Regions from separate parts of the Shewanella sp. 10N.261.52.F9 genome, predicted to be linked through region 2. Evidence: predicted binding sites of a transcription regulator. Region 2 holds the regulator's gene; the other holds the start of a gene.
The links. Region 2 encodes sigma-54, which starts transcription at its own class of promoters, with help from an activator protein. Its sites were predicted from a motif close to GTTGGCACGNNNNTNGNNT; they were not measured.
Positions count from the first base shown of each region.

Region 1: the regulator sigma-54 is predicted to act here: its motif matches at 7,046-7,064, upstream of hmpA (NO-inducible flavohemoprotein).

Region 1 covers NZ_JBFRNX010000013.1:167,558-183,757, forward strand. Annotated here, with positions in the region: gene AB4298_RS09810 (HNH endonuclease) at 1-294, opposite strand, end outside; gene AB4298_RS09815 (AAA family ATPase) at 515-1,708, shown strand; gene AB4298_RS09820 (PH domain-containing protein) at 1,757-2,131, opposite strand; gene AB4298_RS09825 (peptidase U32 family protein) at 2,185-4,056, opposite strand; gene AB4298_RS09830 (zinc ribbon domain-containing protein) at 4,321-4,428, opposite strand; gene AB4298_RS09835 (zinc ribbon domain-containing protein) at 4,676-4,792, opposite strand; gene AB4298_RS09840 (cupin domain-containing protein) at 4,907-5,224, opposite strand; gene norR (nitric oxide reductase transcriptional regulator NorR) at 5,276-6,901, opposite strand; gene hmpA (NO-inducible flavohemoprotein) at 7,128-8,330, shown strand; gene AB4298_RS09855 (nitroreductase family protein) at 8,454-9,125, opposite strand; gene AB4298_RS09860 (SRPBCC family protein) at 9,220-9,756, opposite strand; gene nagB (glucosamine-6-phosphate deaminase) at 9,991-10,782, opposite strand; gene AB4298_RS09870 (pseudouridine synthase) at 11,057-11,659, shown strand; gene AB4298_RS09875 (putative bifunctional diguanylate cyclase/phosphodiesterase) at 11,680-14,127, opposite strand; gene lysS (lysine--tRNA ligase) at 14,728-16,200, opposite strand, start outside.
Region 2 covers NZ_JBFRNX010000021.1:55,276-71,475, reverse strand. Annotated here, with positions in the region: gene mgtE (magnesium transporter) at 1-279, opposite strand, end outside; gene AB4298_RS13575 (HPr family phosphocarrier protein) at 373-648, opposite strand; gene rapZ (RNase adapter RapZ) at 635-1,489, opposite strand; gene ptsN (PTS IIA-like nitrogen regulatory protein PtsN) at 1,698-2,141, opposite strand; gene hpf (ribosome hibernation promoting factor) at 2,144-2,431, opposite strand; gene AB4298_RS13555 (RNA polymerase factor sigma-54) at 2,461-3,921, opposite strand; gene lptB (LPS export ABC transporter ATP-binding protein) at 4,057-4,788, opposite strand; gene lptA (lipopolysaccharide transport periplasmic protein LptA) at 4,788-5,324, opposite strand; gene lptC (LPS export ABC transporter periplasmic protein LptC) at 5,391-5,948, opposite strand; gene kdsC (3-deoxy-manno-octulosonate-8-phosphatase KdsC) at 5,945-6,496, opposite strand; gene AB4298_RS13530 (KpsF/GutQ family sugar-phosphate isomerase) at 6,499-7,476, opposite strand; gene AB4298_RS13525 (calcium/sodium antiporter) at 7,523-8,482, opposite strand; gene mlaF (phospholipid ABC transporter ATP-binding protein MlaF) at 8,657-9,469, shown strand; gene mlaE (lipid asymmetry maintenance ABC transporter permease subunit MlaE) at 9,456-10,241, shown strand; gene mlaD (outer membrane lipid asymmetry maintenance protein MlaD) at 10,316-10,786, shown strand; gene AB4298_RS13505 (MlaC/ttg2D family ABC transporter substrate-binding protein) at 10,819-11,487, shown strand; gene AB4298_RS13500 (STAS domain-containing protein) at 11,487-11,780, shown strand; gene AB4298_RS13495 (BolA family protein) at 11,794-12,045, shown strand; gene murA (UDP-N-acetylglucosamine 1-carboxyvinyltransferase) at 12,067-13,329, shown strand; gene AB4298_RS13485 (sensor histidine kinase) at 13,468-14,862, shown strand; gene AB4298_RS13480 (response regulator) at 14,862-15,500, shown strand; gene AB4298_RS13475 (Ig-like domain-containing protein) at 15,691-16,200, shown strand, end outside.

The sequences.
Region 1 (16,200 bases), on a different contig from region 2:
CATAATTGCGCCCTGAGCAGGGGTAATACCGCAACATGCACATTGATTACCATAAAGTTCAAATGCTTTAGCTCGTAAAATTAGCCACTTACCACTGCTATAAAAATCCTGTTTGGACTCAGTAAAAGGCAGAGACTCCCAATCATCAATGATCTGCGGCTCACCGCCTGGGCTGACTAATATAGCTTGTCCCTCATTCACTTTTAACCATTTCCAAATGGCCTTTAATGCGCCCTTCTCGGTTTTATAGCGTTTACTGCGCCGCTGTTGTGCTTGAAATGTTACTGACCACATCAAAAATTCCTTTTGCATTATTTCGGTGTCGTTTTGAGCCAATACTCACCTATAACTCATATTCAAAAATCTATCCTCACCCTCGAAAAGCCTATTTTGCTCAGGTAAGATGAAACCATTAACTCAACAAACAGTCTGCGCTTTTCTTTAACTACCTGTAACGGATTAGATTACAGGCAACGAGGCGCGAACAGTAGTCACTGATAGAAAAGAGCTCATTATGCTGACCACCTTAGCCATTCAGAATTATCGTTCTCTACGCGAGGTGGTGATCCCTTTGTCGCAGCTAAACTTGGTGACGGGTGCTAATGGCTCTGGCAAGTCTAACCTATATAAAGCACTGCGATTATTGGCACAAACCGCGCAAGGCGGCGTGGTCAATGCCCTAGCACAAGAGGGTGGCCTTGATTCTAGTTTTTGGGCGGGGCCAGAAAACATCTCCAAACGCATGTTAGCAGGTGAAGTGGATATAGAGCCAACTGTGCGCCAGCAAGTAAAGCGCTTAAAGCTTGGCTTCGCCAGTGATGAGTTTAGTTATCTGATTGAGCTAGGTTTACCAAAGCCCGACTCCACCACCTTGTTTGGCTTAGATCCGCAAATTAAGCGCGAAGCGATTTGGGTCGGTAATCAATATCGCCCTGCTAGCGTATTATTAGAGCGCCGTGGCGCATTAATAAAAACCCGTGCTGAGCGTAAAGTTGAGCAAAAACTGCAAGCCGGTTGGCAAACCCTCAATGTGCAAATGCAGCATAGCGACAGTATTTTTACTGAGCTTGCCGATCCGCAGCGCACACCAGAGGTAATTAGCCTACGGGACAATATTCGCGCATGGCGCTTCTACGATCATTTCAGAAGTGACTGCGATGCACCAGCAAGAAAGTCTCACCTTGGCACCCAAACCCCAGTGTTACATTATGATGGCAGAGACTTGGCCTCTGCGATTCAAACCATCTTTGAAATTGGTGACAAACAAGCTTTTGATGATGCAGTTAGCGACGCCTTTCCCGGCGCACATGTGGTGATTAGCTATGAGTCTAATGGCAGCTTAAGTATTCAGTTTCATCAACACGGGCTACTAAGACCGTTGTCGGCATCTGAACTATCTGACGGAACTTTAAGGTATTTGCTATTGGTTGCAGCACTGCTCACCCCGAGACCGCCTGAGCTAATGGTACTTAATGAACCTGAGACCAGCTTACACCCAGACTTACTGCCAGCATTATCGCGATTGATAGCCAAAGCGTCAGAGCATTGTCAGTTATGGGTTGTATCTCACGCCAATAGGTTAATTAACGCATTAAATCAGTTTGAAGATTGTAATTTGATAGAGCTAGATAAGCAGTTGGGGCAAACAGAAATCGTTGGGCAGGATAGTTTAACTAAGCCGAGTTGGCAGTGGCAAAATCGCAGCTAAAGCATTTATAGATTAATAGCTGCGATTGGCACTTACTTATTAAAGAACTTATAGCGACATGTTGGCAATGGTCTTTTGAATACCGACCACGTCAGTGCCACGCTTAAGCTCTTTCACTAGCGGATCTTTTTGACCAGAGATCCAAATCTTTAGCTCGGCGTCCATGTCAAAGGTGCCTGCGGTTTCCACTTCAAAATGGGTAATCGACTTATATGGCACCGAATGGTAGCTCACCTTTTTACCGGTAACGCCCTGCTTATCAATTAAGATCAGACGCTTGTTGGTAAACACAAACATGTCGCGGATAACTTTGTAGGCCAAGGTTAACGACTCATTATCGGCCATAATTGGGCTTAACTCTTGGGTTAACTCCTCAAGGTTAACCTCTGAAGCATTGCCCATCAGCGAATCTAATAATCCCATGTCTATTTTCCTTAATAGTGTGAGTAAATTAGATCCGCCGTCTTGCGATGGATCTAATCAGGTGTGCGAACTTGTCTGTTTTCGCCAACCACCATCATTTCACATTTCGGGCAGTCAAACACTAGCTTAAGCACATCTTTACCAATTTCTAAAACCATAGGATCGGCCTTGATCCCCGGCACTTCTTTTGGACAAAGGTTAAAGTTAAAACGTAAGCAATGTTTAGTGACCATAAGAGGCACATCTTCGCTGATACCATTTTTCTCATAGGTATCTTGAATTTCAATCACGCCATGGCGCTGATAAAACGCTTTAGCTTGCTCGTTAGCTACGTTGCCTAAATAGCTTAAGTGCTTAACTGGATACACGGCGTCTTGATTATATTTCCACGCTTTCGGGCGCACATAATCATTGACTCGTGCTTGCTCTAACGCAGCAACCGTATCACGGCGCAGGCCGTTCAATATCGAGGTTGGAATAAACCAAGTCTCAGCAGTTTCGATTAAAATGTTATGCGCGGTAAAGTCGGTACTACCCAATTTTGCCAGCTGTTTACGTAGGCCTTGCTGGGCTTTTTCAATATCACTTGCCGCAGTTTTGACCATGGCTAATGACTGCGTGGCGCTGTGCCCATAAACATCGGTCATAGTCAGAGATACGCCGTCAGCGGTATCAGCTAATACTAAATCAACGCCGATAATGCGCTTAGCAGACTCTTTCGCCAGTACCGTCTCAAAGGCTTGGTTGTGGTTACGATAAATCGTCATGCCCACTTTAAGCTCTTTTGGCATACGCAGTACAAATAGCTTTAAGCCTTCGGCACGGTTAACACGCAGGCCTTTTAACTTATCATCTGACTGCTTGGCTTCTGCATAATCACTTGGGAAAAAGCACAAACCGTCACCATTGTTAAAGGTTTCAGTTGAGGTGACTTCAATAAAGTCTTTACCAATATGCTTAACGGTTGCCACTTCTTCACCAATGTATTTTGGCGAGCGGAAGTCACTCACGCCCTGGCTACGCTCGTTAACAAAGTAATCGGTGCGGCCGCGGTTGAAAGTCTTTTCAGGATTTGGCGTAAAAGTATGCTCACAGCGACCATGAGAGGAAGCGACAAACTCAGAGCGGCGCGCCATGATTTTATCTAGCTCTTGGCGATAATGGGCTGTGACGTTTTTAACGTAGCTTAAATCTTTTAGGCGGCCCTCAATCTTAAACGAGCGTACGCCCGCATCAATCAAAGCTTCTAAATTATCAGTTTGGTTATTATCTTTAAGTGATAATAAGTGCTCGTTTTGCGCCAGTACGTCACCTTGACGGGTTTTAAGCTCGCCCGGTAAACGACACATTTGCGAGCATTCACCGCGGTTAGCGCTACGATTACTAAACGAGTGGCTTAAGTTACATAACCCACTATAAGCGACGCACAATGCACCATGAATAAAGAACTCAATTTGCATATTCGTCTTGGCAGCTACATCGCGAATTTGGCTTAAACCTAATTCACGGGCAAGCACTACTTGCGAGAAACCCACCTGCTCTAAAAACGCCACTTTTTCAGGGCTGCGGTTATCCATTTGCGTACTGGCGTGTAGCGCAATAGGCGGTAAATCAAGTTGTAAAATACCCATGTCTTGTACGATAAGCGCATCCGCGCCCGCTTCGTAGACTTCCCAGATGAGCTTTTGCGCTGCGTCTAATTCGTCGTCCATCAAAATAGTATTGATAGCAACAAACACTTGGGCGTGATATTGATGAGCAAAGGTACATAAGCGTGCAATGTCTTCAACACTGTTACCCGCAGTTGCGCGAGCACCAAATGCAGGGCCACCAATGTATACAGCGTCGGCACCATGGCGAATCGCTTCGATACCATAGTCGGCATTTTTAGCCGGAGCCAACAGCTCTAAACGGTTATTTTGCATCTCTATTGGAGTATGCACCGCGTCATTAGCCGTGTCGTCAGGCTTATCGCTAGGAGTATAGATGCCAACATTGCTCATAAAAATCACTCAAAAAGGGTTAACACAAATATTTTGGGCGAAGATTATAGCAAAAATCGCCAGCTTTGGCGTTAGCTAATATAAAATCAATTTTTGAACAATTTGCTGTTAACTTCTGCACAGAAATAACAGGATAGTTTTAGCCGCCATTAATACCTATCGGTATAAGCCAACAGCCATATCTTGTTATGTGAACAGGTCAAAGGCATTACCCAGCGCTGATGACTTGCCCTTATAGAATTCGGTATAGCTGCAATTTGAGCAGGTTACAGTAATACCAATCAGTATAAACATTTAGTCACTCAGCGAGAGTTTAGCGGTTTTGAGGCAAGGCAACGAGTGAAGAGCATAGTTGTTCTACGTTCAAATTCGTTAACACAGCATCAGAATCGCTAAAACTCGCCAGTCTGGAACGTTTTTGGCTGCCTACTTCTGCGTTGAGTACCTTTATAAGGGAATAACCATTATTGCAGCTATTCGCCTTGAATTAGTTTGCCAAAAATCGTTCTGAGCTGATCAAATTCTTATATTGATTGGTATATTAACGCTTGTTTTGCATATCAAAAATACGCGACCAAAAACCACCTGACACGCGAATTTCACCAGTCTCAAACTCACGTTGATTACACTTGGGACACGCCCATTTATCATGTTGCATGATGGCTCCTATCACTCGGGTTATCTATTTTAAATTAGAACGTTAACTCTGATCCGCTGCGACTAGCTCTAGTCAGCACTGTAGAACTCATTACCATTTTAGGCACAGTTAACGTTAATAATGCACCGCTAACCAAATAGTCTCTACCTCTTCACTCGTCCAAGCTACCCTATGCTTCACATTTGCGCCAATATTAATGTGCTCCCCAACGCCGAGCTCTATGGTCTTACCCTCACTAAATTCTAGCCTCGCTGCACCTTGGATCACCATCACCCATTCATTATGAGCTTGATCGTACCATTGCCCTTGCGGCGTCACATGGGCTTTAGAAATGATTCTTTCAATCAATACGCTATCGTTTCTAACGATTGGCTCGAAGACTTCTTGTGATAAATCATCTGGTAGTTCGCTTAACATATTGTGCTTTTGCATTTGCCTTCCCTATTCAATAATCGCTTCAAAAATAGTGAATACCACCCGTTTTTATAGCGGCTTAACCACAATGCTTTTACTGACTCTAATGCCTAAGCGCTTAGCGAGACGATTTAGATTCGCTCGATCCATCTGTAGTCGTGTGGCCGTAGCTGACCAGTTACCATTTTGTTCAGATAAATGCTGTAAAATCAGTTGCCGCTGAAAATCATCGGTTTGCTGCTTTAGATTAATATCAGCTTGCGCAGCAAGGCTGTGCACATTTATCGCCTGCGATACATCGCCACCGGTTAACGCTTTGTCTTTTGGCAACATCAATGCCAAATGCGTCAGACCAATACGCACTATCGGCGAATGGCTGTCACTTCTTGCCCTTAATGCCGCGCGACTAATCACATGTTCTAGTTCACGTACATTGCCGGGCCAATCATAATCATTCAGCACCTTGATGGCATTTTTGGCCAGAGTCAGTTGCGTCATGCCCAGCTTTCGACGGGTCGATTCAATAAAGTAGCCACATAACAGGCTAATATCACCTTCTCGCTGCCTAAGCGGCGGAACGGCAACTGGGTAAACGCTTAATCTATGATATAGATCAGCGCGAAAACGCCCTTGTTCTACTTCATCCCGTAATTGCCTATTGGTCGCCGCCACAATACGCACATCCACATACTCCACATCATCTTTACCAACCACTTGGATCTCTTGGTTTTGCAACACTCTCAGCAACTTACTTTGCGCCGCTAATGGCAATTCGCCAATTTCATCTAAGAAGATTGTGCCACCACTGGCAAGATTAAACTTACCGGTACGGGTACGTTCAGCGCCAGTAAACGCCCCTTTCACATGACCAAACAGCTCGCTTTCTATTAGATTTTCTGGCAATGCTGCGCAGTTAACATAAACCAGTGGCCCATCACGTCGGCTTGATTGTCGGTGCAGTGTACGGGCGACTAACTCTTTACCTACGCCAGTCTCACCTTCAATCAAGATTGAGAAATTAGAAGCGGCGACCATTTCAATCTCTTGCTTAAGTTTGCGCATACTAGCGCTATCGCCAATCAGCTCACCACCATCTTTAATTAACGCTTCGTGGGTTAGCTCGGCCACCACTTGCTGATTATGCTTTGAGTGCTGCTCTAATTGCTGCAACATCATGGCCGTTTTTAACGTGGCAGCTGACATAGCGGCAATCATATCTAGAGTGCGGTTGGGAATATCATCAAAGACGTTAGGCACCATGCTATCGAGTGTTAGCACCCCAATAAGTTTATTATCGGATAACAAGGGTAACCCCATACACGCGTGTACCGGCAAATCACCTTCGTGGGCTAATAGCAAACCGTCATAGGGATCAGCAAGTGTGCAGTCTGCGGCAAAACGAACAGGCATGCTCGAATTACAAATCTCGGCAAAGCGTTCATGAGCAGCGATTTCAAAACGCCGCCCAAGTGTTTCTTTCGTCAGCCCTTGCAAAGCAAGTGGTCGTAAATAATCCCCCTGTACATGCAGCAATACCACCGCGTCACATGCTACAGCCTGCCGCACCGTGCTGAGCAGGCGCTCAAATCTATCAGTATCGGTTAGGCTATTAGTTAGGTTTAATGCCAGCTCAATCAAGGCTGTAGAAGAGATCTCACTCACTGAATCGTAAACCCTATTTAATCTGTTATTCATCGGTCTTAATCAAACCATAACATGATAAGTCTTTAGCCACAAAAACAACCATAAGAGTCATAAAGACTACAAATTAAAGAGGTCTTTTTGACTACATATCGACTGTAAATCGCTTAAAAAGCGGGAATAAGTCGTATTTACACAGTTGGCATAGTTCTCGCTATACAAGGCTTAAGACCTACGAGTTCGCACTTGCGACGATAAATAATCAATAAAGGATATTTAGATGTTATCTGCAAAACATATCAGCACAGTAAAAAGCACTATCCCATTACTTGAATCTGCTGGCACTGCCATTACTGAGCACTTTTACCAGCGCATGTTTGCCCATAACCCAGAATTAAAGCATATCTTTAACTTGAGCCATCAGCATTCTGGAGGCCAACCCGCGGCGCTTTTCAATGCTGTCGCGGCCTATGCTAAAAACATCGATAACCTAGGTGCATTAAGCGGCGCAGTAGAGCGCATTGCCCACAAGCACACCAGCTTTAATATTCAACCAGAACACTACCCCATTGTTGGACATCACTTATTAGAAACATTACGTGAATTGGCCCCTGATGCATTTACGCCAGAAGTCGAAGAAGCATGGGCTGCTGCTTATGGCGTGTTAGCGGGCATTTTTATCGATAGAGAAGCTACGCTATACCACAAAAATGAAAATGAAGTTGGCGGCTGGAAAGGCGCACGTGAGTTTAAAATTATCACTAAAACCAAAGAGTCTGAGCTAGTGACTAGCTTTGTCCTTGCCCCCGTGGACGATAAAGCAGTAATGCATTTTGAGTCAGGACAGTATTTAGGTGTTAGCGTTGCACCAATTAACCATGACTACCAAGAAATTCGTCAGTATTCATTATCTGACAAACCTAACGGTAAGCAATATCGTATTTCAGTGAAAAAAGAAGCCGTTGGCGTGCCTGGGGTGGTATCTAACTATTTGCATGATCACGTTAATGTTGGCGACACGATTGACGTTTATCCGCCAGCGGGCGATTTTCATTACGAAGAGCGCGAAGCGCCAGTGGTACTTATCTCGGCTGGCGTTGGTGTCACTCCCATGCAATCGATGTTAGAAATGCTGGCGTCTAAGTCGTTTGCAAAACCTGTGTTCTATCTGCACGCCTGTGAAGGTGTCGAGCAACATTCATTTAATCAAAGAGTCGAGTCACTGGGGCTACAGCTTAAGCTTGAACATCATACTTGGTATCGTGATATCGGTAACGCCAATGACGTGGTTAATACTACCAACATCCATCAAGGCTTTATGAATCTTGCTGCGCTTAAAGACTCACTTCCGCTAACGGATGGTGACTATTACCTATGTGGACCGGTTGCCTTTATGCAGTTTGCCAAGCAACAACTACTCGAATTAGGTGTTAGCGATGACCGTATTCACTACGAAGTGTTTGGCCCTCATTCTGATCTCTAAAACCGCTAAGGGCGTTTAAACAAGCCATATAAACAAAGCTTAGAAAAACGGACGCCAATTGGCGTCCGTTTTATCATCTATCAACTATCAACTATCAACTATCGCATTTTCTCTAAAGTGTATTTAGATAAAGTCACAGATCTCAGCAAGCGACTTTTTCTGCAGTGCATGTTCTGGCACGGTGGCATCGTCACCTGGGTAACCTGCAATAATCAACATATAGGGGCGCTCATTAGCATTATCGCGACCGCAAACCTTACTTAAAAAAGACATAGGTTTTGGCGTGTGGGTTAAGGTGCCTAGTCCTGCATTATGCAGTGCCTGAATTAAGAAGCCTGTGGCTATCCCTACCGACTCATGCACATAATAATTAGTCTTTTGTTCACCCTCTTCTTCAGAGCGTTTCTTACTAAAAATGGCAATCAACCAAGGCGCATGTTCAAGATAAGGTTTATCGGCATTGGTGCCTAATGGTTTAAGCGCATCAAGCCACTCTTCCCCTGCTCGGCCAGCATAAAAAGCTTGCTCTAGCGCTTCAGCCTCATGGCGAATTTGCGCTTTGATTTCAGGGCTATTAATGGCAACAAAATGCCAAGGCTGATGATTAGCCCCATTGGGCGCTGTACCAGCGGCGAGAATACACTTTTCGATAATTTCTTTGGGTACGGCTCGATCTGAAAATTTACGGATTGAATGACGACGCTGCACCTGTTGATAGTTTTGCTCAGCGCGCTCAAGCATCTCTGCTTGCGGGTATTCAATAAAGTCATTAAGAGGATGATGCGTATCAGTCATGTTTTACCTTCAACTTATTTTAATTATTTTTATCAATCGTTAAGTTAGCCTTGTAATAACACTGAGCGACAAAGCCCATTATCTTCAACTTGTGCTATTGAGCTTCTACTACTGTCTTTAGCTGCGCCAAACCTTGGGTTAAATCATTACCTATCATGCCTTCAAAATCCATAAACAAAAACATCAAATTCATCGGATAATCTAAGTGCCCATCAAAACCCCAGGTCACTTGAGTTTGATCAGACGATAATGCGGTAGTTTGCATATAAGCCATATCATTTGACTCGAAAGGTTTAAAAAACCTTAATGCGTAATCGATACGTTTCCCCTCATCGATACGCATAATTTCTTGCTCACCTTCACCCACATCTTCTTTGTCGCTAACCCAGCCAGCAACAAACCCGACCATGCCATCAGTACCTCGATAGCTCTTTTGCATATCAGGATCCATCTGTGCCCACACGCTATAGTTATCTTGATTCTTGAGGTATTTGACGTAATCGAATACCTTTGTAACGGGTTTATTTATAGTGACTTGCGTAGTAACCGAATAGGTTTTATCGACAAATAGCGCAACAATAAATGGTAAGGCGATAATCACTAAGATTAGTAATAGAAATTTCTTTAGCATGATGATTACTCTTAATTTGCAGCTCAGCTGGCCTCAATCAAACCTAGCTAAAAGGTGACTTAAGAATAAACATATTATTAACAAAATGACAAATTAAGTAAGGATACAATGTCAGCATAACTTAAGAAGGGGAGCGTTTGAGTCAACTTGAACATTTTAGAATAGTGGAAGTCAGTAGAAAGCAAAAAGACAAGCATTGCTTGTCTTTTAATCTTATAGAAGAAAACTATATCTTTACAGCCCAAGCCTTGCCATCAGCTTTTGATTCTCTGCTTCGATGTGCTTATAAAAATCACAGTCAGTGAGTTTTGATGCTGCGGCTTCATCAATTACTAATACCGCATCTTGGTGGAGTTGCAGTGCAGATGCAGGACATGCGGCAGTTAATGCTCCTTCAACCGTTGCTTTAATCGCATCCGCTTTGTTTTCACCTGTTGCTAGTAATACCACTTTCTTAGCATCTAAAATCGTACCAATGCCCATAGTGATTGAAAGGTGTGGTTGATATTCACCAGCTTCAAAGAAGCGTGCATTGTCATCAATGGTGGCTTTAGTCAGTGTTTTAACTCTTGTGCGTGACATCAAGCCTGATGATGGCTCGTTAAAACCAATGTGACCGTTACGACCAATACCTAATAATTGAATATCGATCCCACCTGCAGCCTTAATTTGCTCTTCGTAACCTTGGCATGCTTCAATTGGGTTTGCCGCATCGCCTGGTGGCACAAATGTTTGTGACTTATCAATATTAATATGATCAAACAGCTGCTCGTTCATAAAGTAGCGGTAGCTTTGCGGATGTGTGCCTTCTAGCCCTAGATATTCGTCTAAGTTAAAAGTCTTAACACCTGAGAAAGAGATTTGTTTAGCCTTGTTTGCCGCTATAAGTCCTTGATAAAGTGAAACAGGTGTTGAACCTGTCGCTAAACCCAGTACTGAATCAGCCTTTTTTTGCAGCTGCTTAATAAAAATGTTGGCGCCATATTCAGCAACCGAGGCACTGTCTTTTAATATTACGATTTGCATAGATTTGATCCAATATCAGTTAGTCATCAGCTAGATTACAAACACGTTCTAAAAGCACTGTAATGCTCTTTTCACCATTTGTACTGTGCGACCAAGTTAACCTATTTTTCGTTAAGTCGACCGACACCATGAATTAGTTAACATAACTATAACCTCAAATGACAACGCTGTCATTAGCTATTAATCGTACCAATCTATGCTTATTGGCTATGTATGCACTTAAAAATTAGATATTAAGGTTATAATGCGCCTCCATTATTTTAGAGCCGCTGCCATGTCAGAATCAGATCTTACAGAGAAACGACATAGTCACTTTCTCATCTATAAACCCTATGGATATTTGAGTCAATTTGTACCTGAAACTCGTAAAAGCAAGCCAGTGCTTGGTCAACTTGCTCATTTTCCAGAAAAGACCATGGCTATTGGCAGGCTTGACCATGACTCCGAAGGACTCCTGCTGTTAACTACCGACGGTATGCAGAGCTTTGTTATTCGTAGTAAAAACATTGAGAAAGAGTACTACGTACAAGTTGATGGTGAGGTTACCTCTGAGCAACTTACTCAGTTACAGCAGAGTGTTGAAATAGGCGTAAATGGTGAGAAATATCAGACCTTACCTTGCAAGGTAGAGCTATTAGTTGCTGAGCCTAACCTTCCATCAAGGGGCAAAAAAATACGCGATCCTCGCCATGGGCCTACAAGTTGGTTATCAATAACGATTTGTGAAGGAAAAAACCGTCAAATAAGAAAGATGACAGCAGCGGTTGGTTTACCGACATTAAGACTGGTTAGGGTCAGGATCGCTCATATTGAGCTTGGATCAATGCAACCTGGTGATGTGGTTACGATTAATCAGTTTGATATAAGCGCTGACTAAAGCCAGCGCTTTACGCGCTGCTAATTGTTTAAAAATTCAGTTAAATTTTCTACCCGTTGTGGTCGGCTATAAAAATAGCCCTGCACCTGGTCACAACCATTTTCTTTTAAGAAATTAACCTGCTCCTGGGTTTCTACACCTTCCGCTACCACCTGTAAATTAAGCGCATGCCCCATGGCAATAATCGCTTTGGCAATGGCGGTGTTATGTGTATCTAACGGTAAACCGGCAACAAATGATTGGTCGATTTTCAGTTTATGGATAGGTAACTTTTTAAGATAACTTAACGAAGAATAGCCAGTACCAAAGTCATCAATAGACAATTCAACTCCCATTTGGCCTAGCTTTGCTAAATATTGGCTCACAAGCAGTTGATCTGACATCATACCGCTCTCAGTAACTTCCAGCTCTAAGCTAGTTGCTGGTAAACCCGTTTGCTCAAGGATTTCTGCCACTTCGCAAACAAAGCTACTTCGCTGTAATTGCTGACTAGCAACGTTGACTGCCACGCGGCCAAAATTAATACCTTGTTGATGCCAACGCTGTCCCTGCTCACATGCTGTTTTCAGTACCCAACGACCAATATCTTGAATCAGGCCAATTTTCTCAGCTAATGGGATAAACACTGCAGGAGAAATACTACCTAACACCGGATCATCCCAACGCAGGAGTGCTTCAAACGCCACAGCTTTTCCTGTTTTAAAGCTGATCTTCGGTTGGTAAACAAGATGAAATGCACCAATGGATAAAGCATCGTGCAATGCACTTTGCAGCTTTAATTTGGCAACTGATTCTTGTGTCAGTGACTCAGTATAAAAGGCGTAATTATTACGACCGTCATACTTAGCCCTATGCATAGCAACCTCAGCGTTAACCATAAGATCACTTGAATCTTGGCCATCATCTGGATAGATGGCGACCCCCATACTCGCGGTCAATCGGGCTTGACCATATTCGCCAAGCAAAAACGGCTGATCAAACACCTTACGTAATTTATTGATATTCAGCAGTAATGCATCATTGCTATCAATATTAGGCAATATCACCGCAAACTCGTCACTGCCTAAGCGTGCAGAAGTCGCTAACGTATCAAGATCTAAACTAAAACGGCGGCTTAGTTCCAGTAAAACTTCATCACCTACGGGGTGGCCGTAGCTTTCGTTAATTTGCTTAAACAGATCGACATCAATATACACTAACCCTAAGCGACTTTTATTATGGCTCGCTTGCTTTATCCCTTGCTCTAAACGCGCGGTTAAACCCATTCGGTTAGGCAGTTTAGTCAAGGGATCGTAAAAGGCAACTTCAGCTAATTCTGCTTCACTCTTCTTTTGCGCTGAGATATCGGTAAATACGGCGACAAAGAAACGAATTTGATGTTCATCATCATACACTGCACTGATATTGAGCATTAGCGGAAAGATCGCACCATTTTTACGCCGATTCCAAATCTCACCATGCCACTTACCTCGGCTTAGTAAGTCTCCCCATAAACTTTGGAAAAATGCTTTATCATGTCGGCCAGAGTTAAATATTCTAGGATTATGACCAAGTAGCTCTTGTTTACTGTAACCGCTGATACTTTCAAAGGCGCCATGTGCATCGACAATATTGCCATCAACATCGGTGATCACCACACCTTCAACCGAGTTCTCAAATACCCGCGAAGCCAACTCTAGCTGATCCTGAGCCGCTTTATGGGAAGATATATTACGTGAGATCCCAATCACTCCAGCTAACTCACCGCTATCTGCAAAAATCGGCACTTTAGTGGTTTCTAACCAAGAATCGACGTTACCGATATCTAAACCTTCACATTGGCCGGCCGAAACTTCGATACCTTTACGAATCGCCTTTTGATCACTAGCGATAAAGTGTTCCGCAAGGCGCGGCTCAAATAATTCATGATCGGTACGGTCCAAAATCAAATCTCTAGACCTATGCCATGCTTGCTCAACACTTTGATTGACAAGGATGTAACGCCCGTAACTATTCTTTACCCACACATGTTCTTTCATGCAATCAACAAACATTTGCAAGTTCAAATGGCTAACTTGCTCTGTCAGGCTTCTTTGTTGATTCTGCAACAATTTATATTGGCGATAGATCTCAATTAAATCTTGTTCAATACTCTTGATATAGACTTTGAATAATTGTTCAGCATCAGTATTCTGAATAGATTGGTTATCATTACTCGTCGCTATCGTCCCTAGATAGCCAAAAAGTGCACCTGCAGGCCAATAAATTGCAAGTAGAGTAATGCAGGTATCAACAGGAGTATCTTGCTCACAGCTTTTCATCAGCTGATCTAACTGCGCAGGACTAACGGCGACATAACTCATCGCCTGAAACTTTTCAGTCTGATCAACTTTAAATAACGCGGCCCCGCACTGGGCTATTCGTGCCAGCATATCAATAGATAGCTGCCACTCACCCTTTTGTGCTTGCGTTATTTCGATATTAATCAACTTAATGTCCTATTAATCATTCAAGGATTAGCTAAAGCGCTTTGCTTGCGCCATCAATACAACTCTAATCCACTTAAAAATAGCGCTTAAAGCGCATAAAAAACCTGTTACACACTAGTATCTTTAGCTAAGAAAATAAAGCCTAATTTGCCAATATAAATACTACTCTAGCAAGATAACTCAAAATGGCTTATTTAACACTAAAAGCCTTTAGGTCAGTGCTTTAGCTGACTCACCACTTATGGAGTGTTGTATTTGAAGGTCACGATGAAAATCATGTTTATTCTTTAGAGAAGGCCTAGCTATCAAGATTGTTCAATCTTTACATAAAACCTATATTACAAGGTTATAACGCTGTTTTAATTGATAATAATCAATCTTTACAGAGTGTATTTAGCAAAATAAAACTCGCTACCTATCTTGAGTCCAAAAATATAACAAGCTCAGAAAATACATGATTAGCTACAGGTAACAATATGCAGCCTGAAATAGCCCGCAACCTTACATGATGGTGAATTGATAACTGAAAACAAAAAAACCAGCCGAGTGGCTGGTTTTTATTTTATTGGCGATACTGTTTAGCTGTATCAGCCCTACAAATTAGTTCGCTTGTGGGCGCATTGCAGGGAACAGGATCACGTCACGGATAGTATGCGTGTTAGTGAATAGCATCACTAGACGGTCGATACCGATACCTTGACCCGCAGTTGGTGGTAAACCGTGCTCTAGTGCAGTGATGTAGTCTGCATCGTAGAACATTGCTTCGTCATCACCAGCGTCTTTAGCATCAACCTGTGCTTTAAAGCGGCTGTCTTGATCTTCAGCATCGTTAAGCTCAGAGAAACCGTTAGCCACTTCACGGCCGCCGATGAAGAACTCGAAACGGTCAGTGATAAAGTGGTTATCGTCGTTACGACGTGCTAGTGGAGAGATATCCGCTGGGTAACCCGTGATGAACGTTGGTTGCATCAACTGTGGCTCAGCTGTTTCACCAAAGATCTCTTCAAGTAGTTGTCCACAAGTCCAGAACTTCTCAACAGTCATGCCGATGCTCTTAGCCAAGTCACGCATAAATTCAACGTCTTTAACTTCTTCGTAAGTCATAGACTGAATTGTAGCGTTGTCTGGGTTGTACTTCTTGATCGCATCCAACATGCTCAAACGTGCATATGGGCCACCAAAGTCAACTGTGTGCTCACCGTATGGAAGCTGTGGAGAACCACAAAGCTCAGTAGCGATAGAGCTTAGCATCTCTTCAGTAAGATCCATTAGATCGTTGAAGTCAGCGTACGCCATATAGAATTCCATCATAGTAAATTCAGGGTTATGACGTGGAGACAGACCTTCGTTACGGAAGTTACGGTTGATTTCGAATACACGCTCAAAACCACCAACCACTAGACGCTTAAGGTATAGCTCAGGTGCAATACGTAGATACATTTCGATATCTAGTGCATTGTGATGAGTTACGAATGGGCGTGCTGAAGCACCACCAGGGATGCTGTGCATCATTGGCGTTTCAACTTCCATGAACTCTTTCTTAACCATGAAGTTACGGATCGCGGTAACCACTTTAGAGCGCATAACGAATGCTGCACGTGAGTCTTCGTTAACGATCAAGTCAACGTAACGCTGACGGTAACGAGTCTCTTGGTCAGTTAGGCCATGGAACTTTTCAGGTAGTGGACGCAGCGCTTTAGTTAGCAACTGGTACTGCTCCATGTTCACATAAAGGTCGCCTTTACCTGACAGGTGTAGCTGACCAGTCACACCGATGATGTCACCGATATCTAGGCCTTGGAATTTTTCTTTAAGATCTTTTTGAACGTCTTTTCCAGCGTATGCTTGGATACGACCGCTCACATCTTGGATAACCAAGAATGGACCACGCTTAGCCATTACACGACCAGCGATTGAACGCTCAATGCCCATGCCTTCAAGCTCTTCTTTGGTGTTGTTACCAAATTCAGCTTGAATGTCTGCCGCTTTGTGTTTTCGATCGAAGTTGTTCGGGTGACCGTTTGCTGGGCAGTTCGTACGGATGTGCTCTAGTTTTGCACGACGCTCTGCAAT
Region 2 (16,200 bases):
CGCTTTAGCAACGCGTTCAGGACTCATCTGAGTGATCAGACTATCTTTAAGCTCTTCACCAAGCTCATCGAGGATTTCACCGGTATGCTCTTGATCAATTAATTGCCACAGTACTTGGCGTGTTCGTGGCGGGGACGATTCGAGAATAAAAGCGATGTCTGATGCTGCCATGTCTTGCAACATATTCCGCACATGGACAAACATACCGCTGCCCAAGGCTTTTGTTAGCTGATTGAGGCGTTGATCTGTTGTTTCATTGTCTAAGACTTCAATCGGCATGATTCCCTCACAGGGTCTTTAAAAAGGCGCTTATGTTAACTTAAGTGCTGGTGGAACGGGTGATAATTAAGACGGTCGAGCCAATATCGGTAGTTAACTATCTTCGTCAAACTTGGCATCGATGAGCTGACAAACAGCATCGAGTGCTGTTTGAGCATCTGGGCCCGTTGCCAGTAGTTGAACGGTTTTCCCCATACCCGTCTCTAACATCAATAAGCCTAGTACACTGGTAGCAGAAGCTTGTTTTTCGCCTTGAATGATAGTTATTTTGGCATCGAATTCCGACGCCAAAACTACCAACTTAGTGGCCGCTCTTGCATGAAGTCCCAATTTATTACATAGGGTGATTTCACGCTCAATGGTCGGCATTTTTTAACTCGCGGTGACGGGCTTGTACCTTGTGTTTGCCATGTTTGAAGTGTGCAGCAAGACGCTCAGTAATATACACAGAGCGATGTTGTCCACCAGTGCAGCCAATAGCAATCGTTAAATAGCTACGGTTGTTACGCTCAAGGTCAGGTAGACAGTTTTCAAGTAGATCTTCTATCTGCTTGATAAACTCATTAACTCGTGGACGCTCGTTCAAGAAGTCTTGAACGGGTTTATCGAGTCCAGTCATTGGACGTAAATCAGGCTCCCAATGAGGGTTTGGTAAAAAGCGTACATCAAACATAAAGTCTGCTTCGGTCGGCATACCATGCTTGAAACCAAATGATTCAAAATTGATCATCAACTGTTTATCAACATTGCCTATTAATATTTCACGCACTTGATCGTTTAGATCGTAAATATTAAGACTTGAAGTATCAATGTAGTGATCAACGATATTGGCCAAAGGCTCAAGTAAACGCGCTTCTAATGCAATCGCTTCTTTCAAAGATACATTGTCGTGAGAGAGCGGGTGAAGGCGTCGTGTTTCATTGTAGCGCTTGAGCAGTACTTCATCGCTAGAGTTTAAGAAAAAGCTCAGTAACTGTATGCCTTTAGGCAAAAAGGTAAGATGTTTGACGAGTTCGTCTTTGCTTTCTGGCAAGTTACGGATGTCGACACTGATAGCAACAAACTTAGTATTACCTGATAGTTCGTTAAGTAGTGTGCCCATCATAGGCAATGGGAGATTGTCGACACAGTAGTAGCCGAGATCTTCGAGCATTCTTAGTAAAACAGATTTGCCTGAACCTGAACGACCAGAGACTAAAACAAGCTTCATCGTATGGGTACCTGATTGAAAATTAACTAAATGTTTGAATATGGTAATAATCTTGTATCTATGGATATAGATTAACTTTTTTAAGCTTTAAAGCAAGAAATTAAGCAGATGATGAAGAAGAATAATATAACTGTAATAATTACTTAGGCCTTTAAATTACTGCTGCAAGCTTACGCTATGCGACGAATTTAAAGACCCCAGTAAGATATTATTGGGTAATGACTTGATATAGTTCTGATTCGTTACTGGTTTTTCTCAACTGTTTTAACACTGCTTTGTCATTAAGCTTTTCTGCCATTGAAGACAAAGTTGCTAAATGCTGTTCACACTGCTCAGATGGCACCAATAGGGCAAATAGAATATCAACGGGCTTTTTATCGATTGAGTCAAATGCAATTGGATCTTCGCATTTGACTAAGACCGCCACAGGTCGCTCGATATTAGCCAGCCTTCCGTGAGGGATCGCTATACCGTTACCTATACCCGTGCTACCCATTTTCTCTCTCGCCAATAGACTTTCAAAGATCTCTTGTGAAGACAGGGTAGGGTACTGGACAGCGGCAATATCACTGATTAACTCCAGTACCTTTTTCTTACTGCCCGGAGTGGCGCAGGTAGTGCACTCCGGCTGCAGGATGGTACTTAGTTCCATCGTTAGTGTTTAGTTAGCTTCTCTTTGTGTTTAAGAACCTGACGATCTAGCTTATCTATCAGGGAGTCTATTGCAGCATACATATCTGCATGCTCCGAAGTGGCAAATACTTCCCCTTTTTTCAGGTGGATTTTTGCTTCGGCAATCTGCTGCATTTTTTGTACATTCAAAATAACGTGCACATTATTGATCTGATCGAAATGTCGTTCAAGCTTTGTGAATTTTTCTTGCACGTAGCCGCGCAAAGATTCAGTAATTTCGATGTGATGTCCTGTCAGGTTGATTTGCATATATCGATCCTCCAAGTGCCTAATTTGAGTTATAAACTCTTACGTTGGTTTGAGGGGGGGATCAGCATCGCTTCTCGATATTTTGCGATCGTACGTCTAGCAACTTTAATCCCTTGTTCTGCCAAAAGTTGAGCCATTTTGCTGTCGCTTAATGGTTTCTTTTGGTTTTCAGCTGCGACTAACTTCTTAATAAACGCTCTAATTGCTGTCGATGAACATTCTCCGCCATCGTCAGTACCGACGTGGCTAGAGAAGAAATATTTCAGTTCAAAGATACCTCGTGGGGTATGCATATATTTCTGTGTGGTTACTCGTGAAATGGTTGATTCATGCATTTCAACCGCTTCCGCGATATCATTTAACACCATGGGTTTCATGGCTTCTTCGCCGTATTCGAAAAATCCTTGCTGGAACTTAACGATACAGTTAGTCACTTTTAATAAAGTGTCGTTACGGCTTTCAAGGCTTTTGATAAACCACTTTGCTTCTTGCAGATGTCCTCGAATAAACTGTCCGTCTGCCTGATTAGTCGTACTACGCGCCATCGAGGCATAATGTTGGTTTACGTTAATTTTAGGCATGTAATCAGGGTTTAGCTCAACAACCCAGCGACCTTTTTTCTTGCTAACCGAGACATCAGGAATAACATATTCGTCTTTACTGCGCGCAATCGCCAGCCCAGGCCTTGGGTTTAGGGTTTGGATCAGTGTAATTGCTTCGCGAAGATCATCTTCTTTAAGCTTTGTTTTGCGCATTAATTGCCTGAAATCTCTACCAGCAATTAAGTCTAAATAGTCTTTGATAAGTAATTTTGCGTTGTCGATATGCGGGGTATCTGCCGCATATTGCGCTAATTGGATCAGCAAACACTCACTCAGATTACGCGCTGCAACTCCAATAGGATCAAAGTGTTGTACTCGTTTTAATACGGCTTCAACTTCATCTAGTTCAGTTTCAGGGTCGCCCATCGCCTCTAAGATATCTTCACAGCTTTGGGTTAAGTAGCCGCGCTCATCAATAGCGTCGATAATAGCAGTGGCGATTGCAAGATCGTTATCAGAAAACGGTGTGAGGTTTTTTTGCCATTCAAGGTGTTCGTACAAGCCTTCGCTGGTTTCACCTTGAAAGGGCATATCATCTTCGCGACTAACGCCTGAGCTGGAGTTAGACGATACGGTGTAGACTTCGTCCCATGTTGTATCCATTGGCAGGTCATCTGGCATGGAATCTTGGGTTAATGCATCAGAGGTTTCAACCGTAGCGCTGTCGCGCTCTAGGCTATTAGAATCGTTTGAAGATGGGTCGTCACTATTATCCATGTCGCCATCTGATTGCTCTTCGTCTAACTCGAGTAGTGGGTTAGATTCTAATGCTTGTTGGATCTCTTGTTGCAGCTCTAAAGAAGATAGTTGCAATAGGCGAATAGCCTGTTGCAATTGAGGAGTCATGGTGAGCTGTTGACCCATTTTGAGCTGGAGTGACGCTTTCATCGTACCGCTATTCCCTACACTGTAGTTAAACGTTAAAGCTCGCTGATTGGCGAAGAAAGCTTAAAAACTCAATACATTGATTTTATTTGGAATTGTATTCCGTATTAAGTTTTTAACTTCCAAATGGTGAATTAACTATAGCCTGAATTGTTCACCTAAGTACACTGCTCGAACTTGCTGGTTGTCTAAGATTTCAGCAGGTGTACCTTCGGCAATAAGATTTCCGTGACTCACGATATACGCATGCTCACAAACATCGAGTGTTTCACGCACATTGTGGTCGGTAATTAGTACGCCTAAACCGCGGTTTTTGAGCTGTTCAATAATCTTTTTAATATCAATTACAGAAATAGGGTCAACACCGGCAAAAGGTTCATCTAATAGGATGAATTTGGGGTTGGCTGCTAATGCTCTGGCAATTTCAACACGGCGTCGTTCACCGCCTGATAGTGCCATACCTTGGCTATCGCGAATGTGAGTAATATGGAACTCTTCTAACAGATGTTCGAGTTGTTCTTCACGTTGTTCATTATTGATGTCACTGCGGGTTTGTAGCACCGCCATAATGTTGTCACGTACAGACAGTTTTCTGAAAATACTCGCTTCTTGCGGTAAGTAGCCAATACCTTTACGAGCACGTAAGTGCATTGGGTCTAAAGTAAGATCGTCATCGTCGATAAAAATCTTACCTTTATCGCTTTGAACCAGACCAACAACCATATAGAAAGTGGTTGTTTTACCCGCACCATTTGGTCCAAGTAAGCCAACAATTTGGCCCGTTTTTACGGTTAAGCTAACATCCTGCACAACAGCACGGCTCTTATAGCTTTTAGCTAGATTGGCTGCTTTTAAGGTGATTTGGCTCATTATTGTTCCTGCTGTTGTACTGGTGCTTCAGGCTTTTCTTCCTGATAGGTTTCAGGCTGAATAATGGTGATAACTCTGTCATCTCCTTGGCCAGTACTTTCTGCGATTAGTTGCTGCTTACTGATATTATACTTGATGCGGTTACCTGTAACTTGGCTGCCGTCTTGCTCTAGTGTTGCCTCACCCACTAAAGTCAGTGTGCGTGTGGCTAATTCATAACGGATTTCTTTGGCGCTAGCTGTTGCAGGACGGCCATCATCCATAGTTTGGGTATAAGTTGCTGGCGCGCCTGTAGCGACTAATGTTTTACCGCTTTTATCTTCTTTCGAGAATACACGTAGCTCGTCGGCTTTCATCTTAATAGAGCCTTGTGTAACTTCTACTGGGCCGAAGAAAATAACTTGGTTATTTTTTATATCAGCTTCTTGGCTCGCCGCGGCGATTTTTACTTCTTGCTGCAGATCATCGACCTTAGCAATAGTGTTAAAACTTAACAGACAAAATAGGCCTGCAAGGATAGATTGATTGTATTTCATAATGTCCTTCATACTCGGCTATAGCGTATTGCTGATGCAGCCCAAGTGTTGTTCAATATTGGCGTATTACTTAGCTTCGTAGATCCCTTCTACTTGGCTAACAAGTTTTACGCTCTGGGCATTCAAGTCGGCATATAGCCCCATTCCTTGAATAACAAATTCGTTGCCAGTGACGTGGATCATATCGTCAGAGGTCATGATCATAGTATTGAGATCAAGCTCTAGATAATCAGTTGTTAACGTCTGGATAGGCTCTTCTGGACTAATAGAGTCGATAATAACATTGTTTTCTAAAGTTACCTTACCAGTCACTTTATTTAGGCTACCTTGAGTACCTTTGAGCTGCCATTGAGCTTGGCCATCATCAGGATAAATAAGATAAACAGGTTCGGTAAAATAAGTCATGCTGACACTATCGAAATGCTCCATATGCTTGGCGGTTACTTCGCTATTGATCAGTCCTAATTCGTTGTATTCGATACTACGAAGATCATCAATAATGTAGTCAGGACGTTGACTGACATCAATATCTAGCTGTTGCTCGCTTTTTTTAGACTGCACTTGCCAGTAAAGCAGTAGTGCTGTGCCAAAAAACAAGATAATCGCTAGGGTAACGCGGTTCATATACTCATCCCGTGGGCCGATTCAAACTTGTCTTGGCTTAAGAGTAGTAAGTCTGTGAGTTCACGTAATGCGCCATGTCCGCCTTTAATTTGAGTGGTCATTTTGGCATGTTGCTTTACATACGGATGGCCGTCTGCAACACATACAGATAAACCTACTTGTTGCATTACAGGAAGATCTACCATGTCGTCGCCAATGTAAGCCACTTCTTCAGGGCTTACGTTATAAAGCGATAGTAATTCATGATAAGGGCTTAACTTATCATCCACGCCTTGATATATGTGTGTTACGCCAAGAGCGGTAAATCTATCTTCAACAATTTGTGATTTACGGCCAGTGATGATGGCAACTTGAATGCCGCTGGACAGCACAGATCGCACGCCATAGCCGTCACGAGTGTGAAAGGTTTTAAGCTCTTCGCCACTGTTGCTCATATAGACTAAGCCATCAGAAAACACACCATCAACATCACAGATGAGTAGTTTGATTTTGCTTGCCGCAAGCCAGATATCATCGCTGACAGGACCATAAAAACCTTGTTTTGCCATCTTTAGATAACTCCTGCTTTAACCATATCTAGCATGTTTAATGCGCCGACAGGTTGTTGTTTTTCGTTGATCACAACAAGGCCATTGATGCTTTTAGTATCCATCACTTTCAGTGCTTCTGCGGCCAATACATTGTCAGTAATTGTTACGCAGCCTTTTGTCATCACATCTGCAATGGACGTGGTTCTTAAGTTGACATCAGCATCGATAACACGGCGTAAATCGCCATCGGTAAATATACCCACTAAGGTATTGTTGTTATCGACAACAGCAGTCATACCTAAGCCTTTTTTAGATATTTCGTATAGAGCATCTGTAATACAGATATCATCTCTAACGCTTGGTAGCTCGTCACCTTTGTGCATTACGTCGCTAACCTTTAACAGCAGTTTACGACCTAAGCTTCCACCCGGATGAGATAGCGCAAAATCATCTTGGGTAAAGCCGCGAGCTTGCAACAATGCCACTGCTAGAGCGTCACCCATCACTAGCGTTGCTGTTGTGCTAGATGTTGGCGCAAGTCCAAGGGGGCAAGCCTCTTCTGGTACTTCAATACAAAGGTGTAATTGTGCCAATTTTGCCATATTCGAATCTGGCTTGCCGGTTACCGAAATCATCGGTAATCCCATACGCTTAATAACAGGCATTAGGGTTAGGATTTCACTCGATTCGCCCGAATTAGATATTGCGAGAACGATATCGTTTTCACTTAATACGCCTAAATCACCGTGGCTAGCTTCACCAGGGTGAACGAAAAATGCAGGCGTACCTGTACTCGCAAGAGTGGCTGAAATCTTATTACCAATATGGCCTGATTTACCCATGCCCATCACGATAACTTTGCCTGTGCATTGCAATATTAATTGGCAAGCTTGGGCAAATTCAGAAGAGTCTACGTACTGATAAAGGTTATCAAGAGCTTGTTTCTCGATATCGATAACCTTAGTACCCCATTGGCGTAGTTGATTTTCATCTACCATTTCTTAGTCTCTCTTTAAATTTCAGCTTAACGTACCGCACCCATGGCTAAGATAGGAAAAGTAATGCTTGGTATGCGATAAACGTTATAAGTAATACTACGCCGTGCCAAGGCTTTAATTGTCTAGCACGGCCAGATAATAAGATCAGTATTGCCAGCGCACTACTTGTGGCTAGCACCATGTAAAAATCTCGAGTACTCGCAGCGGCGTCTACTGCCCCAGGGGCGATTATGCCAGGTATAGCAAGTACAGCTAAAATATTGAATAAGTTTGAACCAACTATGTTACCTATAGCAAGGTCGTCTTCTTTTTTTAAGACTCCGGCAACACAGGCTGCAAGTTCGGGGAGACTGGTTCCCACAGCGATAATGGTTAAACCAATCACTAAGTCTGATAGGTGATAAGCTTTAGCGATACCCACTGCGCCTTGCACCATCCAGTCTGCCGATAATGGCAACAATACCATGCCAACAACTAGCCATAAAATTGCTTTTGCCGTTGGCACATCTGCTGGTATTTCGCTTTCAGCTTCCTCAGCAAGAGCGTCACGGTTTTTACTGTGTAGGCCATGCCAAATAAGGTAACCCATTAAGCCAATAAATAGCACCAATAAGCTAATACCTTCAATACGCGTTAAGAAACCATCGTAAAGGAAGTAACCTACAATTAAGGTGGCAATTAGCATCATTGGGATTTCACGTTTCAGCGTTTGCGAGCTCACTGAAATAGCACCAAGTAATGCAGTAATACCCAAAATCAAGGTAATGTTGGCGATGTTAGAGCCAAGGACATTTCCAATCGCAGTGTCAGTCATGCCTTCAAGTGATGCGGTTGCAGCAACAAACATTTCAGGGGCAGAGCTGCCCATAGCGACAATCGTCAAACCAATTAACATTGGCGGCAACCCTAGGTTGCGAGCAAAAGCAGCTGCGCCAAAAACAAACTTATCAGCACTCCAGACTAGGGCGCCTAAGCCTGCGATCAGCATGAAAATATTAAATAACATCGATTCTTAGTATTTGTGGGTATAACGGCGTATTTTCGCTGGAATTGAACAAAAATGAAAGTATTGCGGTGAGATAGTCGTGATTTGGTTGTACCTGTTAGGCCAATTACGTACAATTTCTCCCTTTCCGGTACGGAAAATGGAAGTTTCGATTACTAGTAGCAGGGTGCTTGTATGACTCAAAACCAAAAAACATTGGTTGAAATCCATAACATGGCTTTTAGCCGCGGCAAGCATGTCATCTACGAAGATGTCAGTCTGTCGATACCTCAGGGTAAAGTGACGGCGATTATGGGGCCCAGTGGTATCGGAAAAACTACGCTGTTGAAGTTAATTGGTGGCCAATTGACGCCCGATAGCGGCTCAGTGCTATTTGATGGCGTTGATGTGCATAAGTGTAATCGCAGTGAGCTTTATGCCTTACGTAAACGTATGAGTATGTTGTTTCAAAGTGGTGCGCTTTTTACCGATATGAACGTATTCGATAATGTCGCTTTTGCACTAAGAGAGCACTCTGGATTGCCCGAAGAAATTATTGGTAAAATTGTGTTGATGAAGCTTGAGGCTGTTGGCTTAAGGGGCGCAGCACAATTGATGCCAACTGAGTTGTCTGGCGGTATGCAGCGCAGAGCCGCGCTAGCACGAGCGATTGCATTAGAACCTGAAATGATTCTTTATGATGAGCCGTTTACTGGTCAGGACCCTATTTCTATGGGGGTGCTAGTTAAGCTTATTCGTGAGCTTTCTGATGCATTAAACCTCACATCAGTCGTAGTATCTCATGATGTAACAGAGGTGCTTGGAATTGCGGACTATGTTTATGTACTGGCTGATAAACGTATTATTGCTCATGGCACCCCAAAAGATCTGCGCCTAGCGGATAACCCGCAGTTAAAACAGTTTATCGGCGGAGAGCCTGACGGCCCCGTGCCGTTTCATTACCCTGCAGACGATTATAAAAAGGAATTACTTCGTGAGCTTGATTGATCAGGTTGCTCGACTTGGCAGCGCGGCTATTGATTTAGTCACGGGTCTCGGTAAAGCGGGTTTAATGTTATGGGGCGCTATCGCCCATCGTCCACGCATACGTAAAGGCACCCCGCTGTTAATAAAGCAGCTTTATGTCGTCGGCGTACAGTCGATGGTGATTATCTTAGTCTCAGGCTTGTTTATCGGCATGGTACTGGCCCTCCAAGGCTATAATATTTTAGTCGGCTTTGGCACAGAAGAAAGCTTGGGGCCTATGGTTGCACTTAGCTTACTGCGCGAACTGGGCCCAGTAGTGACGGCACTATTATTTGCTGGACGCGCAGGGTCTGCGTTGACGGCAGAGCTTGGATTGATGAAAAGTACCGAGCAGCTTTCTAGTCTTGAAATGATGGCTATTGATCCGTTGAGACAAATTATTGCGCCACGTTTTTGGGCTGGCGTTATTAGTTTGCCCTTATTGGCGTTAATGTTCACGGCGGTGGGGATTTACGGCGGACACCTCGTGGGTGTTGAATGGAAAGGTATTGATAGCGGTAGTTTTTGGTCTATTTTGCAAGCTTCTGTTGAGTGGCGCCAAGATATCGTTAATTGCATGATTAAGAGTTTCTTATTCGCCATAGTGGTAACTTGGATTGCTCTTTATCGTGGTTATCATGTGACCCCAAATCCAGAAGGGATTAGCCGAGCAACAACGCAGACTGTGGTGCAGTCGAGCTTAGCTGTTTTGGCGCTGGATTTCTTACTGACAGCAATGATGTTTGGTCAGTAATTGTAATAATGCCGCAAACAAGAATTGCGGGTTAATTATTGTTTAGATTTATTGAATAGAGTGGTAAATGAGTTATGTTGACAAGGAAAATTGAGATTCTAGTCGGTCTATTTTTATTGTCCGGATTGGCAGCCTTTTTAGTGTTAGTGTTTAACGTTGCCAATGTAGAGGTCAAGTCAGGTGATAGCAGTTATACGCTATATGCTAAATTTAGTAATATTGGTGGCCTTAAAGTTCGCTCGCCTGTAAAAGTGGGCGGTGTAGTTGTTGGTCGCGTTAGTGCAATTAATTTAGACCCTGAAAAACTAGTGCCAGTCGTCACCATAGCGATGGATAAGCGTTACCACTACTTTCCTGAAACCAGTACTTTGTCTATTTTGACGTCGGGCTTGTTAGGGGAGCAGTTTTTAGGTTTAACGCCAGGCTTTATGGACGATGATATCGAAATCTTAGCTGATGGCGACAGTATTCATGATACTCATTCAGCTTTGGTATTAGAGGAGTTGATAGGGCAGTTCTTGTATAGCATGGGTTCAAAGGATTAACCTTTTAGAACAAGTAGTTGGAGTATAGAGATATGTTTAAAGGTTTTTATCGTAGTGCCGTTTTGGCAATCATGGCGTTTGTCAGCATAGGTGTGCAAGCTGCTGATACTGCTTCGAGTGCGGAAATCGACCAGACCAATCCGTTTACACTTGTTGAGCAAGTCGCGAACCAAACATTTGCTCGTTTTCATCAAGATGAAAAGTTGATTGCAACTGACCCTGATCATTTAAAAGTGATTGTGACGGAAGAGCTGATGCCTTATGTCGACTATAAATATGCATCTTATAAAGTATTAGGCCAATACTTACGTGATACAACCAAAGATCAGCGTAAGCGGTTCGTTGAAGCATTTAAAGGTTACTTGATCTCTACCTATGCTCAAGCCTTTACTGAATACACAGATCAAACTGTTGAATATGCCAAACCTGAAAATTTTGCTGGCGAAAAGTTTGTCAACGTAAATGTGCAGATTGTTGAGCAAGGACGGCCAGCGATTAAATTGCAGTTTAAGGCACGTCGTCTAAAAGACGGCACTTGGAAAGCGTTTGACTTAATTGCAGAAGGCGTTAGCTTGTTATCTTCCAAGCAGTCTGAAATTACTAACCTTGTGCGTCAACAAGGTATTGAGTCTGTGATTAACATGCTTAATGAACGCACACAAAAACACATTGATCTGCAAGCGAAAGAGAAGCAGAGCTAGTGATCGAATTTAATCAACAAGGGATTAATTGTGCTGTGTTAGGTCGTCTAGACCAACAAGCAGTGCGCAGTCTATGGAATGGCCGAAGCAGTATTTTGCATCCTGAAACTCAGCTATTACAGTTGTCGGGGATTGAATATTGTGACAGTGCTGGTGTGGCATTTTTGCTTGAATTAGTCAGCATGTTTGCCGCCAAGGGCGTTAGCCTTAAGTTAGTCTCACCTTCAGAGCAGCTTAAGAAATTTATAATATTATATGATTTAAATGACTTCTTCGTTGAAGAAGCTAAGTAAGGTGAATAGTTCCATGGAATGTAAAGAAATTGAAACCATCCTTTTAGAAGCTCTTTCTTTAGAGGAAGTTAAAGTAACTCAAGAAGGAACTCACTATAAAATTATTGCTGTAGGTGACTGTTTTGACGGTATGGGACGCGTTAAGCAACAACAGACCATCTATGGCCCATTAATGGCTCACATTACCAGTGGCGAGCTACACGCTATTACGATTAATGCATTTACGCCTACACAATGGAAGCGTGAAAAAGTCTTTAATATGTAATCGCGGATTTAGAGAGTTAAAGTGGATAAATTAAAAATTGAAGCAAGTGGTGCACTTGCTGGAAACGTGGTTATCTCTGGCGCTAAGAATGCTGCTTTGCCTATATTAATGGCAGGTGTGCTAGCCGAGACTGACTTCAATGTTTCGAACGTACCAAACCTAAGAGATGTAAACACTAGCTGTGAGCTGCTGCGTTGCCTAGGTGCAGAAGTTACTCGTTCAGGCACAGATAGAGTGTGTATCTCAACAACCAATCTTAATGAGTTTTGTGCGCCGTATGAGTTAGTTAAAACTATGCGTGCCTCGATCCTTATTTTAGGTCCGTTATTGGCTCGTTACGGTAAGGCTGATGTGTCTTTACCAGGCGGTTGTGCTATCGGTGCGCGTCCAGTGAACTTGCATTTGCAAGGTCTTGAACAAATGGGCGCTAAGATTGAAGTTAAAGAAGGTTACATTAAAGCGCGAGTTGACGGCCGTTTGAAAGGCGCGCATATCTTTATGGATATGATTAGCGTAGGTGCAACTGAAAACTTGCTGATGGCTGCAGCGCTTGCGGATGGCGAAACCGTTATTGAAAACGCCGCTCGTGAACCTGAAGTGGTTGATTTAGCAAACTGCTTAATTGCAATGGGCGCTAAAATTGAAGGTGCCGGTACTGATACCGTGCGCATTCAAGGTGTTGAATCACTTCAAGGCTGTGATTATCAAGTTATGCCAGATCGCATTGAGACCGGTAGTTTCTTGGTTGCAGCTGCAGTGACTCGCGGTAAAATTCGCTGTACTAAAGCCGATCCAAAATCGCTTGAAGCGGTATTGGCGAAACTTGAAGATGCGGGTGCAAACATCACGACTGGTGATGATTGGATTGAGCTTGATATGCAAGGCAACCGCCCTAAAGCCGTTAATATCAAGACGGTAGCATACCCAGGTTTTCCAACAGATATGCAGGCACAGTTCTGCGTGCTAAATGCGTTGGCAGAAGGGACTGCGACCATTACAGAAACGATTTTTGAAAATCGTTTTATGCATGTACCAGAGTTAAGCCGTATGGGCGCAACTATGGAGCTTGAAGGTAATACTTGTATTATTCACGGTATTGAAAAGCTAAATGGCGCACAGGTGATGGCAACTGATCTTCGCGCTTCAGCGAGCCTTGTGATTGCAGGTCTTGTAGCTGATGGTACAACTACTGTTGACCGCATTTATCACTTAGACCGTGGTTACGAACACATTGAAGACAAGTTTAAAGGTTTGGGTGGACACGTAGTACGTGTGAAGTCTTAATCTTTAAGTTAGTCGTAAAGAGCCATTTAAGTTAACACTTAAGTGGCTTTTTTGTTTTATGAGCTAGCGCAACTTCTTCTCTGGTGTAATTAGAAGTAGATCAAGTCATACACAATAGGTAAATGTTAACGTTTACCCATGCCTGTTTTTGTTACATTTAATATTTATCTTTTTTATGGCCTAGTGTTTTTCTCTATGGGCTGTGCAGTGCTGTTTCGAAATTTCCGTTATAGTCAGTTAAAGATAGCTCCCACCTTATGGGCACTGGCTATTTTTGGTTTTTCCCACGCCTTCCATGAATGGTCTGAGTTATACGTACTGATTTTTACTGAGCATATCTCCGCTGAATATAAGCTACTGACGCAATGGTTGTGCCTAGTGAAATTATTCTTGTCTTACGCGGCATTGATGGTTTTTGCTTGGCAAATTCTGACAATAAACCATAAGCGGATTGCTTATATCGGGCACAGTCTAATTATTGCTTTGGTGTTCGTTTATTTTTATTTAATTATTCCTGATCTGCATCACTTAGCTATTAACCGCAGTGGTTTTGTTGAAGCTAGTCAGTACACGCGCATTTTGATCGGATTTGGTAGCGCACTTTTAGCCGGATTAGGCATGCTTATCTATGGCGTTAACCTCAGACAAGAGCAGCATAGTTATGGAAATTACTTTGCACTTTGTGGTGTAGGCTTAGTGCTCTATGGTGGGCTTTCAGGCCTTGTGCCTACTGAATACCACTACAGTGTACCCATTTATCGTACTCTGGCTGGTGCATTGATCTTAATAGCATTATTTAAAGCGCTCAAAATCTTTGATTTAGAAAAAGAACAAGCAACTGCTGCCAAGCTGAAGCGGGCTATTGAGGCTGATAAATATAAAGCGATAGGCCAGCTTGCGATGGGCGTTGCCCACGAGATCAACAACCCTTTAGCATCCTCGATGCTGGCGCTTGATTTATTAGAGCGTAAGCATGCCAATTTATGTGATTCGCAAAGCAATTATTTAGCACGGATACGCTTAGGCATAGAACGTGCTTCCTCCATTAGTAAGGAGCTACTTAGCTATGCAAGACCCGCGACGGGTAAGCGAAGCTTTGTTGCAGTTAAAGACATACTTAGCTCTGCCGTAAAGCTATTGTCGCATCGTACTAAGCTGCACCAAATTGAACTCAACTGCAGCGACAGTATCGTTTTATATGCAGAAAAAATTAAGCTAGAAGAACTGTTTATTAACTTGCTGTGTAATGCTATTGATGCCTGCGAACCAAGCGATAAGATTAGAGTTAACGCGCAGCAAGACGAAAAAATGGTACGTATAACGGTAGTTGATTCAGGCTCAGGTATGACAAGCACACAACTAGAACGTGCCACAGAATTGTTTTATTCAACCAAGGCTGTAGGGCAAGGTACGGGTCTAGGCTTAGCGATTTGCGAGCAAATAGTCGCTTTGCATAATGGCAAGATGCATATTGCAAGCAGTGAAGGGCAGGGTACCTGCATTACGCTGACATTTTATCGAGGGTACGACTAATGATACGGGTATTATTGGCTGAAGATGATGTAGAGCTCAGTATGAACATAGTCGAAATACTTGAGCTAGAAGGTTTTGATGTCACTGCGGTTAGTAGTGCAGAACAGGCTATTGAGGCTAGTGGACGTGAGCACTTCGATATTGCTTTACTCGACTTACTGATGTCGGGAATGACTGGTGTTGAGGCCATTTCTAACCTAAGGCAGAATCAACCTTTCCTTGCTGTAGTCATTATAACGGCTTATGCCACTGTGGATACAGCGGTAGATGCAATGAAAAAAGGTGCTGACAGTGTAATGACCAAGCCATTTAAAGGCGATGAGTTAATTGTGACTGTTAAACGTAGCTTGGCCGAAAAGCAGTTGTTAAAGAGCCGAGCAGATCTAGATCCTGACCTAGTCTATAGTGCTTTGGCTAATCCGTATCGACGTAAAGCGCTGAGGATTCTAGCTGGCCACAAATCGCTTAAGTTTATGGATCTATGCCGTTTAGTTGAAATTGATGATCACACTAAGTTTAATTTTCATATTCGGCAGTTAAAGAAAGCAGGTCTTGTTATGCAAAATGAGAACAAGCTCTACATTTTGACAAATACTGGTCAATTCGTATTAACAAATCACAATCTTTCTGGTGATTAAATATTCTATAAAAACATGGGTTTAAAGTTTTTTTGATAACTAAAGTTCACAACTTAGTGAGCGCTGTGAATTCTAGTCATCTATCCCTTAGGTAGTAAGTTGCTGATACTTGTTTCATGCCCAAAGAGGCATATCAGTCGCCATTCCCTGCAATGTTGGCGATATGAAAAGCAATGTTGAGGATGAACTTATGAACGCAAAAATTCCATGTAAAAAGCTTCTTCTTGCCAGCATGATAACCATGCTGGTTGCGTGCGGAAGCGACAATGATAACGATGATAATGGAGGTATTACCCCACCTCCAGCCAATACTCCTCCTGTCGCAGCAGATACTGCCCGAGTAGCAGACAGTAATCAGGTGATAATAATTAATCCTATGCTACATGCTAGCGATGAAGATGAAGGCGACGGACTTCGACTTGTAGCAGCAACATCTGAGCAAGGTTCGGTTCTGCTACTAAGTGAGAATCGAATTGAATTTGATCCCGATGGCTTTGTCGGCAGCGCTGAGATTAACTATACAGTGAGTGACGGTATTGACGAAGCAAGCGCAAAAATTACAGTTACAACATCAGAAGCAATCTACGCTGGAACTCAAGCTTGTTTACAATGCCATAATGATGAGACGAGCAGTATAGGTGGTGCACCAAGCCACCAGTTTCATGGGCATAACTTTAAAATTAGTAAGGTTGGTAACGAT